3 regions of the Glacieibacterium megasporae genome follow, and region 1 is predicted to be linked to each of the others. Evidence: riboswitches for the same ligand, from Rfam matches in the RefSeq annotation. Region 1 holds a riboswitch; each other region holds the start of a gene.
What was found. Region 1 has a riboswitch for cobalamin ahead of KTC28_RS01685 (TonB-dependent receptor plug domain-containing protein). Riboswitches for the same ligand answer to the same signal wherever they lie in the genome.
Positions count from the first base shown of each region.

Region 2: it holds a riboswitch for cobalamin, as region 1 does, so the genes downstream of both, KTC28_RS11030 (DUF1852 domain-containing protein) here and KTC28_RS01685 (TonB-dependent receptor plug domain-containing protein) in region 1, are expected to answer to the same signal.
Region 3: it holds a riboswitch for cobalamin, as region 1 does, so the genes downstream of both, KTC28_RS05525 (TonB-dependent receptor plug domain-containing protein) here and KTC28_RS01685 (TonB-dependent receptor plug domain-containing protein) in region 1, are expected to answer to the same signal.

Region 1 covers NZ_CP081848.1:347,739-352,553, reverse strand. Annotated here, with positions in the region: gene KTC28_RS01695 (hypothetical protein) at 168-386, shown strand; gene KTC28_RS01690 (hypothetical protein) at 1,612-1,815, shown strand; cobalamin riboswitch at 1,977-2,178, shown strand; gene KTC28_RS01685 (TonB-dependent receptor plug domain-containing protein) at 2,329-4,236, shown strand; gene KTC28_RS01680 (hypothetical protein) at 4,693-4,815, shown strand, end outside.
Region 2 covers NZ_CP081848.1:2,328,480-2,333,294, reverse strand. Annotated here, with positions in the region: gene KTC28_RS11040 (MFS transporter) at 1-907, shown strand, start outside; partial or broken gene KTC28_RS11035 (nitrilase-related carbon-nitrogen hydrolase) at 1,217-1,996, shown strand; cobalamin riboswitch at 2,230-2,461, shown strand; gene KTC28_RS11030 (DUF1852 domain-containing protein) at 2,585-3,568, shown strand; gene KTC28_RS11025 (methionine synthase) at 3,594-4,622, shown strand.
Region 3 covers NZ_CP081848.1:1,187,888-1,192,702, reverse strand. Annotated here, with positions in the region: gene KTC28_RS05535 (ABC transporter substrate-binding protein) at 1-123, opposite strand, end outside; gene cobO (cob(I)yrinic acid a,c-diamide adenosyltransferase) at 129-740, opposite strand; gene KTC28_RS05525 (TonB-dependent receptor plug domain-containing protein) at 831-2,738, opposite strand; cobalamin riboswitch at 2,891-3,091, opposite strand; gene cobU (bifunctional adenosylcobinamide kinase/adenosylcobinamide-phosphate guanylyltransferase) at 3,122-3,637, shown strand; gene KTC28_RS05515 (penicillin-binding protein 1A) at 3,691-4,815, shown strand, end outside.

The sequences.
Region 1 (4,815 bases):
TTCCGTTCATGCGCGTGAGTTCGCGTGCCTGCAGCCTTTCGCCGGGATGACTCATCGTCCATCTCTACCTATGAAGCAGGCCACAGAATTTATGGATCCGATCGTATTCAGTAGGTATCCATTGCCGCCGCGCATGTGCCATATCTGTGAACAACGGGAGAATGCGAATGGCCAACGTTTACGTCGAGGCCCGTCCGAAGGGTCGTCAAGAGGGCAGCGCCGTGACCGACTTCGTTGTCGAGGATCATGCCGACCACATCCTAGCCACGAAAGGGACGCAGCGTGAGGCGATCGACTGGGCCAAGAGCGAGGGCCACCGACCGCTGATCGCTCGCGTCAGGCATTTGAACGACAAGAAAAAACCAGACCACTGGCGCGAGGAATGATCCCGGCGACGGCCGTGCGATTGATATGACCTCGAATTATCGTGTCCAAGTTGCAAAGCGGCGACCAAGAGCAACGAGAAATCTGCCACCGGACTTTTCAATCCTGAGATCTGTCTGACCATAAAGCCTTGCCTACGCAACCGCTGCGGCGTGGTCGCCCCAATACGGCGTACCCGTTCACGCCGTGGTCGTATCGCGCGAGCTACGGAATAGCTGATAGATCAGGTATCAGATGTCGGTCGCTCGGCACGCGTACGATCTATCTCATCGGGTGTTAAATGTGCCGCAAGAAGTAGTCTAAACGTTTCCAGGCGTGCGGTCCTCGGAATGTCTCGTACGAGATGATCGTCCTTTCAGAGTGAAACCGACGTACGTCGCAAAAACGAATGGGCGACTTCATTAGTGGAGACGCGGCGACGGAATTGCACGCGCCATTGCGACGTCCGTTGCAAATGGCATGGACGGGCATGCAGCGGCGAACGCGGGGGCTTCGCAATGGCGGATCAGGGGGTCTCGCGAATTCGAATTGCGTCTTTTGCGGGTCGGGCAGACCGCATTTCGCTTGTCCCACCTTGTCGTACTAGCGGTAGATGGTAAGTTGATTTCATGACCGGGGCAGAATTCGAAGCATGCCGGCTTCAGGATCGGCGCGAGGGATCGCCTTCGTGCGTCCTCCTTGCACGCGGCACGTTTGTCGCTCTCCGCGGCATCGAGGGCGATGATGCACTTTGCGAGCACGGCATAAAGATACCGCTTGCCCGACTGGTACGGGTAGGCTCGACTTTCGTCGAGCGTCCCACATCCCGATCGACGCGAGATCGGGCGAACGCATAAGGAGGTTGGCCTGACCCCACTCGTTGAACGGATCTGCTCATTCGTGTTGCGCGTATTCGTTGCGTTCCATCGCAGTCTCGTAACAGCTCATGACAGCCTTCTCGATTGTGCTGTTCGCGACGGTCATGGCGGCCGAGGGCAAGCCTGTCGTAACATGGGGAACGACCCGTGCGGCCATTCTCCGCTCACTTGTTGCGGGGGCCCGCGGCCGAGCATTTCCCAAGCCCCGCGCCTCATACCGCCCTTCACCGTCATGACCGTCGACGGCGGGATCGTGTCTCAAAGCGTTGCGTGCGCGACGATCGCCGCTGCTAACGGACAAGCTGATCGTAGTAATGTGGAATGTCGGCCACCGAACCGCCGCCGCCGACCGTAGTGACGGAGCTGGTTGATGGACTCCCCTAGCTTCTGGACCGAAGAACTTGTCCTGTCGGCCTCGGACCTCATCGGAGCCGAGGCCGACGCCGTCTTCGACGAAGCCGAAACCGCATTTCTGGCTGGCGACCGCGCGGCTTGGCATCGGGCTTTGGAACGCTACCTCCATCTGATACTGGCGCATGCACGCCTCTTCGATGGTCAAGACCACCTGCAGTAACGGGCGTTGATAATCACGCTGACAGACTGGATGTCGTTTCGATCTCGGCGTCCATGAAGACCTAAAAGGGCCAGCCGGCTCTTGCCCGAACGCGCGCCGCCGATGAACAAGGTCGATCGTGTCTCGGTCAATCTCGCTTGCCCCCGCCGCCGCACGCCGATAAGGCGTCGATCGTGACAGGTTCCCAGAGATGGGATGAAAAGGGAACCCGGAAGCAGACAGTCGGTCTGTAATCCGGGGCTGTGCCCGCAACTGTAACCGGCGAGCCTTCGCCCAATTGCCACTGGGGTTTACCCCCCCGGGAAGGCGGGATGAAGGTGCTGACCCGGGAGCCAGGAGACCTGCCTGTCGCGGTCGTACCTTCGCGCGGACGGGGTGTTCCGGGCGATCGAGGTGAACCCCTCGCGTGTCGACGTCGTCGGGGTCGTGCGCGCGGGTGAATTCCCGTGTCTTCGCGAATGCTGATGCGCCACCGGTGCATGCGGCCCCTTGTTGTTGACCAAGGGAACCGCCATGCGCTTACTTTACATCTCAATCGCCACCACCGGCCTCGTCCTCACCGCCTCAGCGCGCGCCGACGACGCCCCCGATACCATCGTCGTCACCGCCGACCGGACCCCCGAGCCGCTGTCGCGGGTCGGCCAGTCGATCACCGTCATCGACGCCGCCGAGATCGCGCGCCGCCAGGACAACACGGTCGTCGACTTGCTCCGCACCGTGCCGGGCGTCAGCTTCGCCCGCAACGGCGGCATCGGCACCCAGACCTCGGTTTTCATCCGCGGCGCCGAGAGCGACCAGACCGTCGCGCTGATCGACGGCATCAAGCTGAACGACCCGTCCGCCCCCGGCGGCGGCTTCAACTTCGGCAACCTTCTCGTCGGCAATATCGCCCGCGTCGAAATCCTGCGTGGCCCGAGTTCGGTGCTGTGGGGCAGCCAGGCGATCGGCGGCGTCGTCAATTTGATCACCGTCCCGCCGACCGACGACCTCCACGTCAATGCGCGCGGTGAATACGGCTACCGCAACACCGGGCAGGGCGTCGCCAACGTCTCGGACAAATTCGGTCCGTTGTCGGTAAGCGTCGGCGGCGGCTATTTCCGCACCGACGGCATCTCGGCGTTCGACGAGCGCCGGGGCGGCACGGAGAAGGACGGCTATCGCAACTATGGCGCGAACGCCAACTTGAACCTTGCGCTGAACGACAACGTGTCGGTCGACCTGCGCGGCTGGTATTCGGACAGCCGCGCCGGGTTCGACGGCCTCGTGCCCCCCAACTACGGCCTCGGCGATACGACCGACTATGGCACGACGCGCGAGATCGTCGGCTATACCGGGATCAACGCCGCGCTGTTCGACGGGCGGCTCCACAACCGGCTCGGCTTCGCGATTACCGACACGCGCCGCCACAATTATGACGGGACGACCGCCAACGCCGAGACCTTCGCCGGCAACGGGCGCAACGAGCGCTTCGAATACCAGGGCGTCGCGAACATCATCACCGGCGTCGACGCGACCTTCGGGGCCGAGCGCGAACGTTCGCACTTCACGACGTCGAGCTTCGGCGGACCGGTGACGATCGGGACGCAGACGTTGACCAGCGGCTACGGCCAGGTCGTCGTCACGCCCATCACCGGCTTCACCGCGACCGGTGGCGCGCGCTACGACAGCCACAGCCGCTTCGGCGGGACGACGACGCTCGCGGGCAGCGGCGTCTACACCCCGAACAATGGCGGCACGACCTTCCGCGCGAGCTACAGCGAGGGGTTCAAGGTGCCGTCGCTCTACCAGCTACAGAGCGAATACGGGAACCAGCTGCTCCGCCCCGAACGCTCGCGCGGCTGGGACGCCGGGGTCACCCAGCGCGGCCTTGAAGGACGGATCGAGGCGAGCGCGACCTACTTCAGCCGCACCAGCAAGGATCTGATCAACTTCATCTCGTGCAATACGCCGCTGACCGGGATCTGCGTCAATCGCCCGAACGGCACCTACGACAATGTCGCGCGGGCGGTGAGCAAGGGCGTCGAGCTGACGCTGCTCGTCCGCCCGATCGATGCGCTGACGCTGCAGGCGAACTACACCTCGCTCGACGCCGAGAACCGCTCGCCCGGCGACGTCAACTTCGGCAAGCAGTTGCTCCGGCGGCCGAGCCAGACCGTCAATGCCCTGCTCGACTATCACTGGAGCTTCGGGCTCGACACCGGCGCGACGGTCACCCACGTCGGACGCAGCTTCGACAATGCGTCGAACACCCGGCGGCTGCAGGGTTATGTCGTCGCCGACCTCCGCGCGGCGTATCCGCTGACGAAGCAGATCGCGGTCACCGCGCGCGTCGAGAACCTGTTCGACGAGAAGTATGAGACGACCTACGGTTACGGGACGTTCGGGCGCGCGGCCTATGGCGGCGTTCGCTTGAGCTATTAGCCCATGACCACCGCGCTCGCCTCGATCGATCCGTTCCGTGGGCACAGTTGGCGGATCGACCTCGCACGGCGAATGTTCTCCGAACCGTAATCCGCGTGGATCGACCCGCCGACGGGAATAATCACCGTAGTCGTAGAAGAATGCGGTGATCGCCTACGATCGGCGGCGGTTGGCGTCTCGAGAGGCATCGCGCGCGCTGAAACGTCCGACCGCCGGAACTTTCGGTGTCGACGATTCGGAGCAAGTCGTGGCCGTTCCCAGAAGCGAACCCGGGCTCCCGTTGCTCGCTGCGGTACTCGCGCCGCCGCGGTGCCCGTCGTCCGGCCCGACTACCGTAAGCATCTGACGGCGCTGAGCGATGCAGAGGTCGCTTCACTCCCGGACGTCCATGCGGGCACCGACGATGTCTTGTGGTGACTCTTCCGAACAATTCCGACAGGCATCGTTCAATTGCGAATGCCTGCGATCCCTAGCCGCGAAGTCGAGTCGCGTAATCGTCGAGGAGGCCTTTATCTGTGGAACGCGCGCCTCGCCAAGGCATTCCTGTTCCCGCTGCAGATCTGCGAAGTCACTATTCGA
Region 2 (4,815 bases), 2.0 Mb from region 1:
GAAGATCGGGCTTTACGCGATGATCGGGCTGGCGACGTCGACCAGCCGCCAGCACGCCAGCCTGACTGCAATCATCGAAGGCGCGTTCATGCTGGGGGTGCTGTCGATCGCGGTACTGTTCAGCCACTTCATCGGCGGCGGACGGCTTACGAGCAATCGCGACTGGCTCGACGCCTATTGGCCGCTCGCCGCCTTGTGCGTCGTGGCTTTTGTTCTGCTCGCCTCGGTCGTGATCGACGAGAGCGCCGATCAACCGGAACCCGGAACGGCTTCGATCGCCGCCATGCTCGCGCTGGTGCGACTGCCGCTCGTGCTAATTTTTATCGCCTGCGCCTTCACCTATGTGTTCATCGAGCAGGGGATCGGCACCTGGCTGCCGACGTTCAACAACGAGGTCCTGGGCCTTTCGCAGGCGACCAGCGTCATCGCCGGCAGCGTCTATGCTGCATCGATTGCAGCCGGGCGCCTCGTCAGCGGGGTTCTGATGCGCCGCGTCAACTGGTACCCGATCCTGATCATCTGCCTTGTGGTGGTGGCGGGTGCGGTATTGGCAATCGGTGCATTGAGCAGCGTCAGCGCAGCGACAACGCCGATCACCGATTGGACGAAAGCGCCGCTCGCCGCATATCTTTTCCTCGTGGTCGGCTTCTGCCTCGCGCCGGTTTACCCGACGATCGTCTCGGTCCTGCTGTCCGCCAGCCCAAAATCGCGGCATACCGAGTTGATGGGCTTGGTGGTGATGTTTTCGGCGTTGGGTGGAACCGCAGGCTCGCGGCTCACCGCCATATTATTCGCGAGCACCAGCGGCGCCATCGCCTTTTCGCTCATGGCGATCCCGGCCGGATTGTTATTGGCTGGCCTCACGCTTCTACGACGCCAATGGGTCCGCACGCGCGTGCCAGAATGATACCGACAAACGCGCAACGGTCGTTCAGATCCGGTCCCCTTCCCGGCGTCGATAGCACCGCCGCCAGCTTGCGCCAGCCACACCACCAAAGCCGCGTGCTCGCATCGCTTCCGGAAGAAGCGCCACGATGCCGATGATCTCGATCTCGATCGTTCAGAGTCCTCCCGTTTTTCTCAACCTTCCCGCTAGTATCGTTTGCGCTGAACGGCTGATCCGACAGGCGGCGAGCAACGGGGCCGACGTCATCGTTTTCCGGAAGCATGGCTTCCCGGCTATCCTGTATGGCTCGATGACGCCCCCGGGTCGGCGCTTTTTGGCCACAAGCCCGCCGAGGCACTATTTCGCGTCCTGTTGCACAATTGTCCCGAGCTCGAGGGGCGTGAAATCGCGCATCTGGCCGCCCTCTCCGCTGAACTTTCGGTCGAGATCGTGATGGGCATTCAGGAGCGGCGCGGCTCGAGCATATTCAACACCGTCGTGCGCCTGACCCCGGGGAGGCGCGACATCCACCGCAAGATCATGCCGACCCACAACGAGCGGCTGATCTGGGCCGCAGCAGACGGCAGCACCCTCGGACCCTGGCCGGGAAAATATGGTCCTGTCGGCGCCCTCATCTGCTGGGAGCACTGGATGCCGCTCGCTCGCGCAGCGCGGCACCAACATGGTGAAGTTCTTCACTTCGCGCTCTGGCCTGCCGTCACCGAACTTCACCTCCTCGCCAGCCGGCACTATGCCTTCGAAGGCCAGTGCTTCGTCGCTGCTGCCGGCACCGTCCTTACTCGATCGCAGGTGCTTGATGGCTTCGACAGCCTCGAAGCCGATGAGCCCGCCGCTCGCGCTATGCTCGAAGCAATCCCAGCCGAGCGCGAGCTGCTCAAATCGGGCGGAAGCGCGATCGTTGGTCCCGACGCGACGATCATTGCTGCCGCCGGACAAGACGACACGCTGACCCTGAACGCGGTTATCGATACCGATATCGTCGCGGAAGGTCGGCTTTATCTCGACACCGCCGGCCACTATTCCCGTCCTGATATCTTCGAACTCCAGATCGACATGCGAGAGCGGCCGGGACTGCGGACGCTTACCTGAACGCCACCGAGACGCGGCGATCGCAGAACTTTGCCGCATTCGTTGATCTACAACTCGCCATTTTCAACGTGATTGTCCGCTTTCTGAAAGCTGCCAGTCATTCACTATCCAGCGACGTCGATAATAGGTCGGGGCGAGACAACCTAGATCACCGTCATGTCGAACCACATGTGCGTCTCATAACGATATAAAGATGTCTTTATATGCCTGTTGACACGTATGGCCATTGGGTGTGTAACCGACCTGTCGAGGTTCCCCGTTTCCGACTCAGAGATGAGCCGGGCGACGGGGCTAAGACGGGAAGCCGGTGGCGCTCGTAGAGCGGAATCCGGCGCTGCCCCCGCAACTGTAAGCGGCGAGCGGCGGCTCCATTTCGTGTCACTGGCACCCGCAAGGGTGCTGGGAAGGCCGGGACCGTCGCATTGACCCGTAAGTCAGTAGACCTGCCTCCGACGCGATACGTTCCTCGGACGGGGGTTCCTCCGGTGGATCGCGCTTGACTCAAGGGCTGGGGCTTCGGCGCCGGCTTGCCGGTCCTGTGCGCTCTTCCTTCGGCCCTCTCGTCCGGCAAAAGCAGGTGACCGGTCGATGCCTACAATCTTTGCCTTTTCGATAAATCGCATTGCGTTCGACGAGAATTACCGTCCCGCCGACAATACCCGCATCACAACCAACTTCGCCAATCTGGCAAGGGGCGAGAGCCGGCGGGAAAATTTGCGCAATACCCTGCGCATGATCGACAATCGCTTCAATTCACTCGCGCACTGGGACAATCCGAGGGGCGATCGTTACACGGTCGAGCTCGAGATTGTCTCGGTCGAGTTGCGTATCGATGCCGAAGGACGTGACGACGTCTTCCCGCTGATCGAAATCCTTCAGACAAAGATCGTTGATCGAAAGACCGAGGAGCGGATCGACGGCATCGTCGGCAATAACTTCTCGTCCTATGTGCGCGATTATGACTTCAATGTTCTGCTGTCGGAGCACCTGAAGACGCACCCCGGATCTGGCGATCCGCAAGGTTTCGGCGACCTGCATGGCAATTTATTCAAGCACTTTTTGAGTTCGAGCGACTATCGGGAAAATTTCTGCAAGCCGCCGGTCATCTGTCTGAGCGTGTCGAGCAGCAAGACCTATCACCGGACCACGAACAAGCACCCCATACTGGGTTTCGAATATCGTAACGACGAGTTTTCAGCCACCGACGCATATTTCGCCAAGATGGGGATGAAAGTTCGCTATTTCATGCCCCCGAACAGCGTCGCGCCGTTCGCCTTTTACCATCTTGGCGACCTGATTGGTGACTACACCAATCTTGAGCTGGTCAGCACGATCAGTGTGATGGAGACTTTCCAGAAGATCTATCGGCCTGAAATTTACAACGCCAACTCTGCAGCCGCAGAACGCTATCAGCCAAGTCTTAAGTACCAGGACTTTTCGCTGACTCGCATCGTCTACGATCGTGAAGAACGCAGCAGACTAGCTGTCGAGCAGGGCAGGTTCACCGAGGAACGCCTGATCAAGCCCTATCAGACCGCACTCGAGCAATGGTCCGCAAGTCTCACGCTCTGATTCATCAAGACATAAGGCCGCTACCATGAACACATTGCTACCTACTTCGACTGCCGGCAGCTTGCCCAAGCCCGTCTGGCTTGCGCAACCCGGGACGCTTTGGTCGCCGTGGAAGTTAGATGGCAAAGATCTGGTCGATGGCAAACAAGACGCTTTGCGTCTGTCATTGGACGATCAACGGCAGGCCGGCATCGATATCGTCAGTGACGGCGAACAGACGCGCCAGCATTTCGTCACGACGTTTATCGAGCATCTCAACGGGGTTGATTTTGAGACGCGGAAGACTGTCAGGATCCGCGATCGATACGACGCTAGCGTGCCGACGGTGGTCGGCACCGTCGAACGCAAAAATCCGGTTTTTATCGAAGATGCTAAATTTCTGCGCCGGCAAACCGGGCAGCCGATAAAATGGGCGTTGCCCGGACCGATGACGATGATCGATACTCTCTATGATGACCATTATCAGAGCCGCGAGAAGCTGGCGTGGGAGTTCGCCAAGATCCTCAATCAAGAAGCCAGGGAACTCGAAGCCGCCGGCGTGAATATCATCCAGTTCGACGAACCGGCATTCAACGTCTTCTTCGACGAAGTGAATGACTGGGGCGTTGCGACTCTGGAAAGGGCGGCTGAGGGGCTTAAGTGCGAGACGGCCGTTCACATCTGCTACGGCTACGGGATCAAGGCCAACACCGACTGGAAGAAGACTTTAGGATCCGAGTGGCGGCAATATGAGAAGGCCTTTCCCAAGCTGAAGGAATCCAGCATCGATATCATCTCGCTGGAATGCCAGAATTCGCACGTTCCGATGGACCTGATCGAACTCATTCGCGGCAAGAAGGTGATGGTCGGCGCCATCGACGTGGCGACCGACAGCATCGAAACGCCTGAGCAAGTGGCCGACACGCTGCGACAGGCCCTAAAGTTTGTCGATGCCGACAAGCTCTATCCGTCGACGAACTGCGGCATGGCGCCGTTGTCTCGCCGCGTAGCGCAAGGCAAATTGGCCGCTTTGAGCGCAGGCGCGAGCATCGTTCGGAGAGAGATCACGACCTAGGGTCCAAGCCCAATCAGCAGCCCGATGCCGACGCAGAGTACTGGTTCGGAGAGTCTCCGATTTTTCGGAGGGCTTGGCTGTTGCGGGAGTGTTGTGCTGGTTATCGGATGCGGCCTTGGCGACGATCGTTACGTCAAGGCGCACCGTCGTTCCGGCGGCGCAAAGGGGCCCAAGCCGTGGCCATTAAGGTCTT
Region 3 (4,815 bases), 840 kb from region 1:
ATAATGGCTGATCCCCGCGATCTGCACGGGGTCGGCGACCTGCATCAGCACCGCGTCGACGCACGGGTTGAGCGAGACGATCCGGGGACCGGAGGTCGCTGCGGCGAGCGCGAGGGCGAGCACGCCGATCAATATTCGACGCCCTTCTGCGCCTTGAAGCCTGCCTTGAACGGATGCTTGACCTCCTCGAACTCGGTGACGAGGTCGGCGAGCTCGATCAGCTCGGGCTTCGCATTTCGCCCGGTGATGCAGATATGCTTGGTCAGCGGGCGGTCGCGCAAGAAATCGACGATCTCGGCGATCGGCAGCGTGTCGTGGCGCAGGACGATATTGAGCTCGTCGAGAATGACGAACTCGTACGACGGATCGAGGATCAGCTCCTTCGACCGCTCCCACGCCGCGCGCGCGGCGGCGATGTCGCGGGCGCGGTCCTGCGTGTCCCAGGTGAAGCCCTCGCCCATCACTTCGAAGGTCAGCAGGTCGGGATAGGCGTGGAAAAAGGTCTTTTCGCCGGTCTCCCAGCCGCCCTTCACATATTGGACGATGCCGACCTTCATCCCCCAGCCGAGGCTGCGGATCGCCATACCGAACGCCGACGACGACTTTCCCTTGCCGTTGCCGGTGTGGACGATGAGCAGGCCGCGTTCGAGCGTCCGCCGCTCCTGCATCCGCGCGCGGGCCGCCTGGACCCGCGCCATCCGCGCATTGTGGCGGGCATGATCCTCGGGCGTCTCGGTCACGACGGCTTCTCCTGCAAGGTAATTGCAACGTCACGCCACCGGACCCGCCGACCTGCACTCAGAGCATGATCGGCGAGTCCGGTCATCGCTTTAGTAGCTCAGCCGGATACCGCCGTACGCCGCGCGCCCGGTCGTCCCATAACCGTAGGTCGTCTCATACTTCTCGTCGAACAGGTTCTCGACGCGCGCGGTGACCGCGATCTGCTTCGTCAGCGGATACGCCGCGCGGAGGTCGGCGACGACATAACCCTGCAGCCGCCGCGTGTTCGACGCATTGTCGAAGCTGCGCCCGACGTGGGTGACCGTCGCGCCGGTGTCGAGCCCGAAGCTCCAATGGTAGTCGAGCAGGACATTGACGGTCTGGCTCGGCCGCCGGAGCAACTGCTTGCCGAAGTTGACGTCGCCGGGCGAGCGGTTCTCGGCATCGAGCGAGGTATAATTTGCCTGGAGCGTCAGCGCGTCGATCGGTCGGACCAACAATGTCAGCTCGACGCCCTTGCTCACCGCCCGCGCGACATTGTCGTACGTCCCGAACGGGCGGTTGACGCAGATCCCGGTCAGCGGCGTGTTGCACGAGATGAAGTTGATCAGGTCCTTGCTGGTGCGGCTGAAGTAGGTCGCGCTCGCCTCGATCCGTCCTTCAAGGCCGCGCTGGGTGACCCCGGCGTCCCAGCCGCGCGAGCGTTCGGGGCGGAGCAGCTGGTTCCCGTATTCACTCTGCAACTGGTAGAGCGACGGCACCTTGAACCCCTCGCTATAGCTCGCGCGGAAGGTCGTGCCGCCGTCGTTCGGGGTGTAGACGCCGCTGCCTGCGAGCGTCGTCGTCCCGCCGAAGCGGCTGTGGCTATCGTAGCGCGCGCCGCCGGTTGCGGTAAGGCCGGTGATGGGCGTCACGACGACCTGGCCGTAGCCGCTGGTCAACGTCTGCGTCCCGATCGTCACCGGTCCGCCGAAGCTCGACGTCGTGAAGTGCGAACGTTCGCGCTCGGCCCCGAAGGTCGCATCGACGCCGGTGACGATGTTGGCGACGCCCTGGTATTCGAAGCGCTCGTTGCGCCCATTACCGGCGAAGGTCTCGGCGTTGGCGGCCGTCCCGTCATAATTGTGACGGCGGGTGTCGGTGATCGCGAAGCCGAGCCGGTTGTGGAGCCGCCCGTCGAACAGCGCGGCGTTGATCCCGGTATAGCCGACGATCTCGCGCGTCGTGCCATAGTCGGTGGTGTCGCCCAGGCTGAAATTCGGCGGCGGAAAGCCATCGAACCCAACGCGGCTATCCGAATACCAGCCGCGAAGGTCGACCGACACGTTGTCGTTCAGTGCAAGGTTCAAGTTGGCGTTCGCGCCGTAGTTGCGATAGCCATCCTTCTCCTTGCCGCCCTTGCGCTCGTCGAACGCCGAGATGCCGTCGGTGCGGAAATAGCCGCCGCCGAAGCTCGCCGACAGCGGACCGAACTTGTCCGAGACGTTGGCGACGCCCTGCCCGGTGTTGCGGTAGCCGTATTCGCCGCGCGCGTTGATGTGGAGATCGTCGGTCGGCGGGACGGTGATCAAATTGACGACGCCGCCGATCGCCTGGCTGCCCCACAGCACCGAACTCGGGCCGCGCAGGATTTCGACGCGGGCGATGTTGCCGACGAGAAGGTTGCCGAAGTTAAAGCCGCCGCCGGGAGCCGACGGGTCGTTGAGCTTGATGCCGTCGATCAGCGCGACGGTCTGGTCGCTTTCAGCGCCGCGGATGAACACCGACGTCGCGGTGCCGATGCCGCCGTTGCGGGCAAAGCTGACCCCCGGAACGGTGCGGAGCAGATCGACGACCGTGTTGTCCTGGCGGCGGGCGATCTCGGCGGCGTCGATGACGGTGATCGACTGGCCGACCCGCGACAGCGGCTCGGGCGTGCGGTCGGCGGTGACGACGATCGTATCGGGCGCATCGTCGGCGCGGGCGGCGGCGGTCAGGACGAGGCCGGTGGAGGCGAGTAGAATATGAAATGAGCGCATTGGTATCCCCTTGATCGACAACAAGGGGCCGCATGCACCGGTGGCACGCATCAGCATTCGCGAAGACACGGGAGCTTTCCCGCGCGCACGACCCCGACGACGTCGACACGCGAGGATTTCACCTCGATCGCTTGGAACACCCCGTCCACGCGAAGGTACGACCGCGACAGGCAGGTCTCCTGGCTCCCGGGTCAGCACCTTCATCCCGCCTTCCCGGAGCGTAAACTCCAGTGGCACTTGGGCGAAGGCTCGCCGGTTACAGTTGCGGGCACAGCCCCGGATTACAGACCGACTGTCTGCTTCCGGGTTCCCTTTTCATCCCATCTCTGGGAACCTGTCACGATCGACGCCTTATCGGCGCGCGGCGGCGGGGGCAAGCAAGTTTGACCGAGACACGATCGACCTTGTTCATCGGCGGCGCGCGTTCGGGCAAGAGCCGGCTGGCACAACGCGCGGCCGAATCCTCCGGCGGCGAGCTCGTCTTCATCGCCACCGCGCAGGCGTTCGACGACGAGATGCGCGACCGCATCGCCCGCCATCGCAGCGACCGCGATGCCCGCTGGCGCACGGTCGAAAGCCCGCTCGACCTCCCCGAGGCAATCGTCCGCGAGGCGAGTGCCGGTCGCACGCTTCTGGTCGATTGCCTGACCTTGTGGGCAAGCAACACCATGCTTGCCGGGGTCGACGCCGACGCGGCAGGCGCTGAGCTTGTCGCGGCAATCGCGTCCTCCGCAGGGATCATCGTCCTCGTCACCAACGAAGTCGGCTGGGGAATCGTCCCCGACAACGCGCTTGCACGGCAGTTCCGCGACGTCGCCGGGCGACTGAACCAGCAAGTCGCCGCCGCTGTCGACGATGTCCGGCTGGTCGTCGCCGGGATCGCGATGCGACTGAAATAGCGGCGCGACAGACCACGCTTTCACCCGCGCGCGGCCATGCTATACCCCGCCCCGTGACCACCGCCCGCCGTCTCCGCACCGCCGCAATCATTCTCGGCGTGCTCGTCCTGCTCGGCGCGGCTGCCGCGGTCGGACTGTATGCGTGGGTGACGACCGGGCTGCCCGATGCGTCGAAACTCGCCGAATACGCCGCGCCGCTGCCGTCGACCGTGCGCGGCAACGACGGCACGATCCTAACGAGCTTCAGCCGCGAGCGTCGCCTGTACCTGAGCTACGACGAACTGCCGCCGCGGCTGGTCCAGGCGTATATCTCGGCCGAGGACAAGGACTTCTTCCACCACGGCGGAATCGACTTCCTCGGCATCGCCCGCGCCGCATGGACCAACCTCGGCTCGTCGGGCCGGCCCAAGGGCGCCTCGACGATCACCCAGCAGGTGGCGAAGAACCTGCTGCTCAACGGTGAGGTCAGCTACGTCCGCAAGCTGAAGGAGGCGGTGCTCGCACGGCGGATCGAGGCGGCGTTCACCAAGCAGCAGATCCTCGAACTCTACCTCAACCAGATATTCCTCGGGCGGAACAGCTACGGCGTCGAGGCGGCAGCGCAGTCGTATTTCGGCAAGTCGGTCGCCGATCTCGACCTTGCGCAGGATGCGTATCTCGCGATCCTGCCCAAGGCGCCGTCGACCTATTCGCCAACCGTCCATGTCGAACGCGCGCTCGCGCGGCGGGCGTATGTGCTCAACCAGATGGCGGCGAACGGCTATATCACCAAGGCCGAGGCAGCCGCAGCGACCGCCGAGCCGATCGACGCGGTGGCGAACCGCGCCCCGCCGAAGCTCGATACCGGCGATTATTTCCTCGAGGACGTCCGCCGGACGCTGATCGCCAAGTTCGGCGAGAAACCCGGCGACGGGCGCAACAGCGTTTACGGCGGCGGGCTGTGGATCCGCACCTCGCTCGATCCGAAGCTCCAGGCTGCTGCTGAGAAGGCATTGCGCGACGGCCTCGTCCGCTACGACCGCGGCAAGGGCTGGCACGGTGCCCCCGCGCATATCGATACGAGCGACGGCTGGCCCGAGCGCTTGCAGTCGGTGCATCTCGGCGTCGGCTATGCCGACTGGTATCCGGCGGTCGTCCTCGGGCGGGAGGGCGAGGACTTCCGCATCGGCTTCACCGAC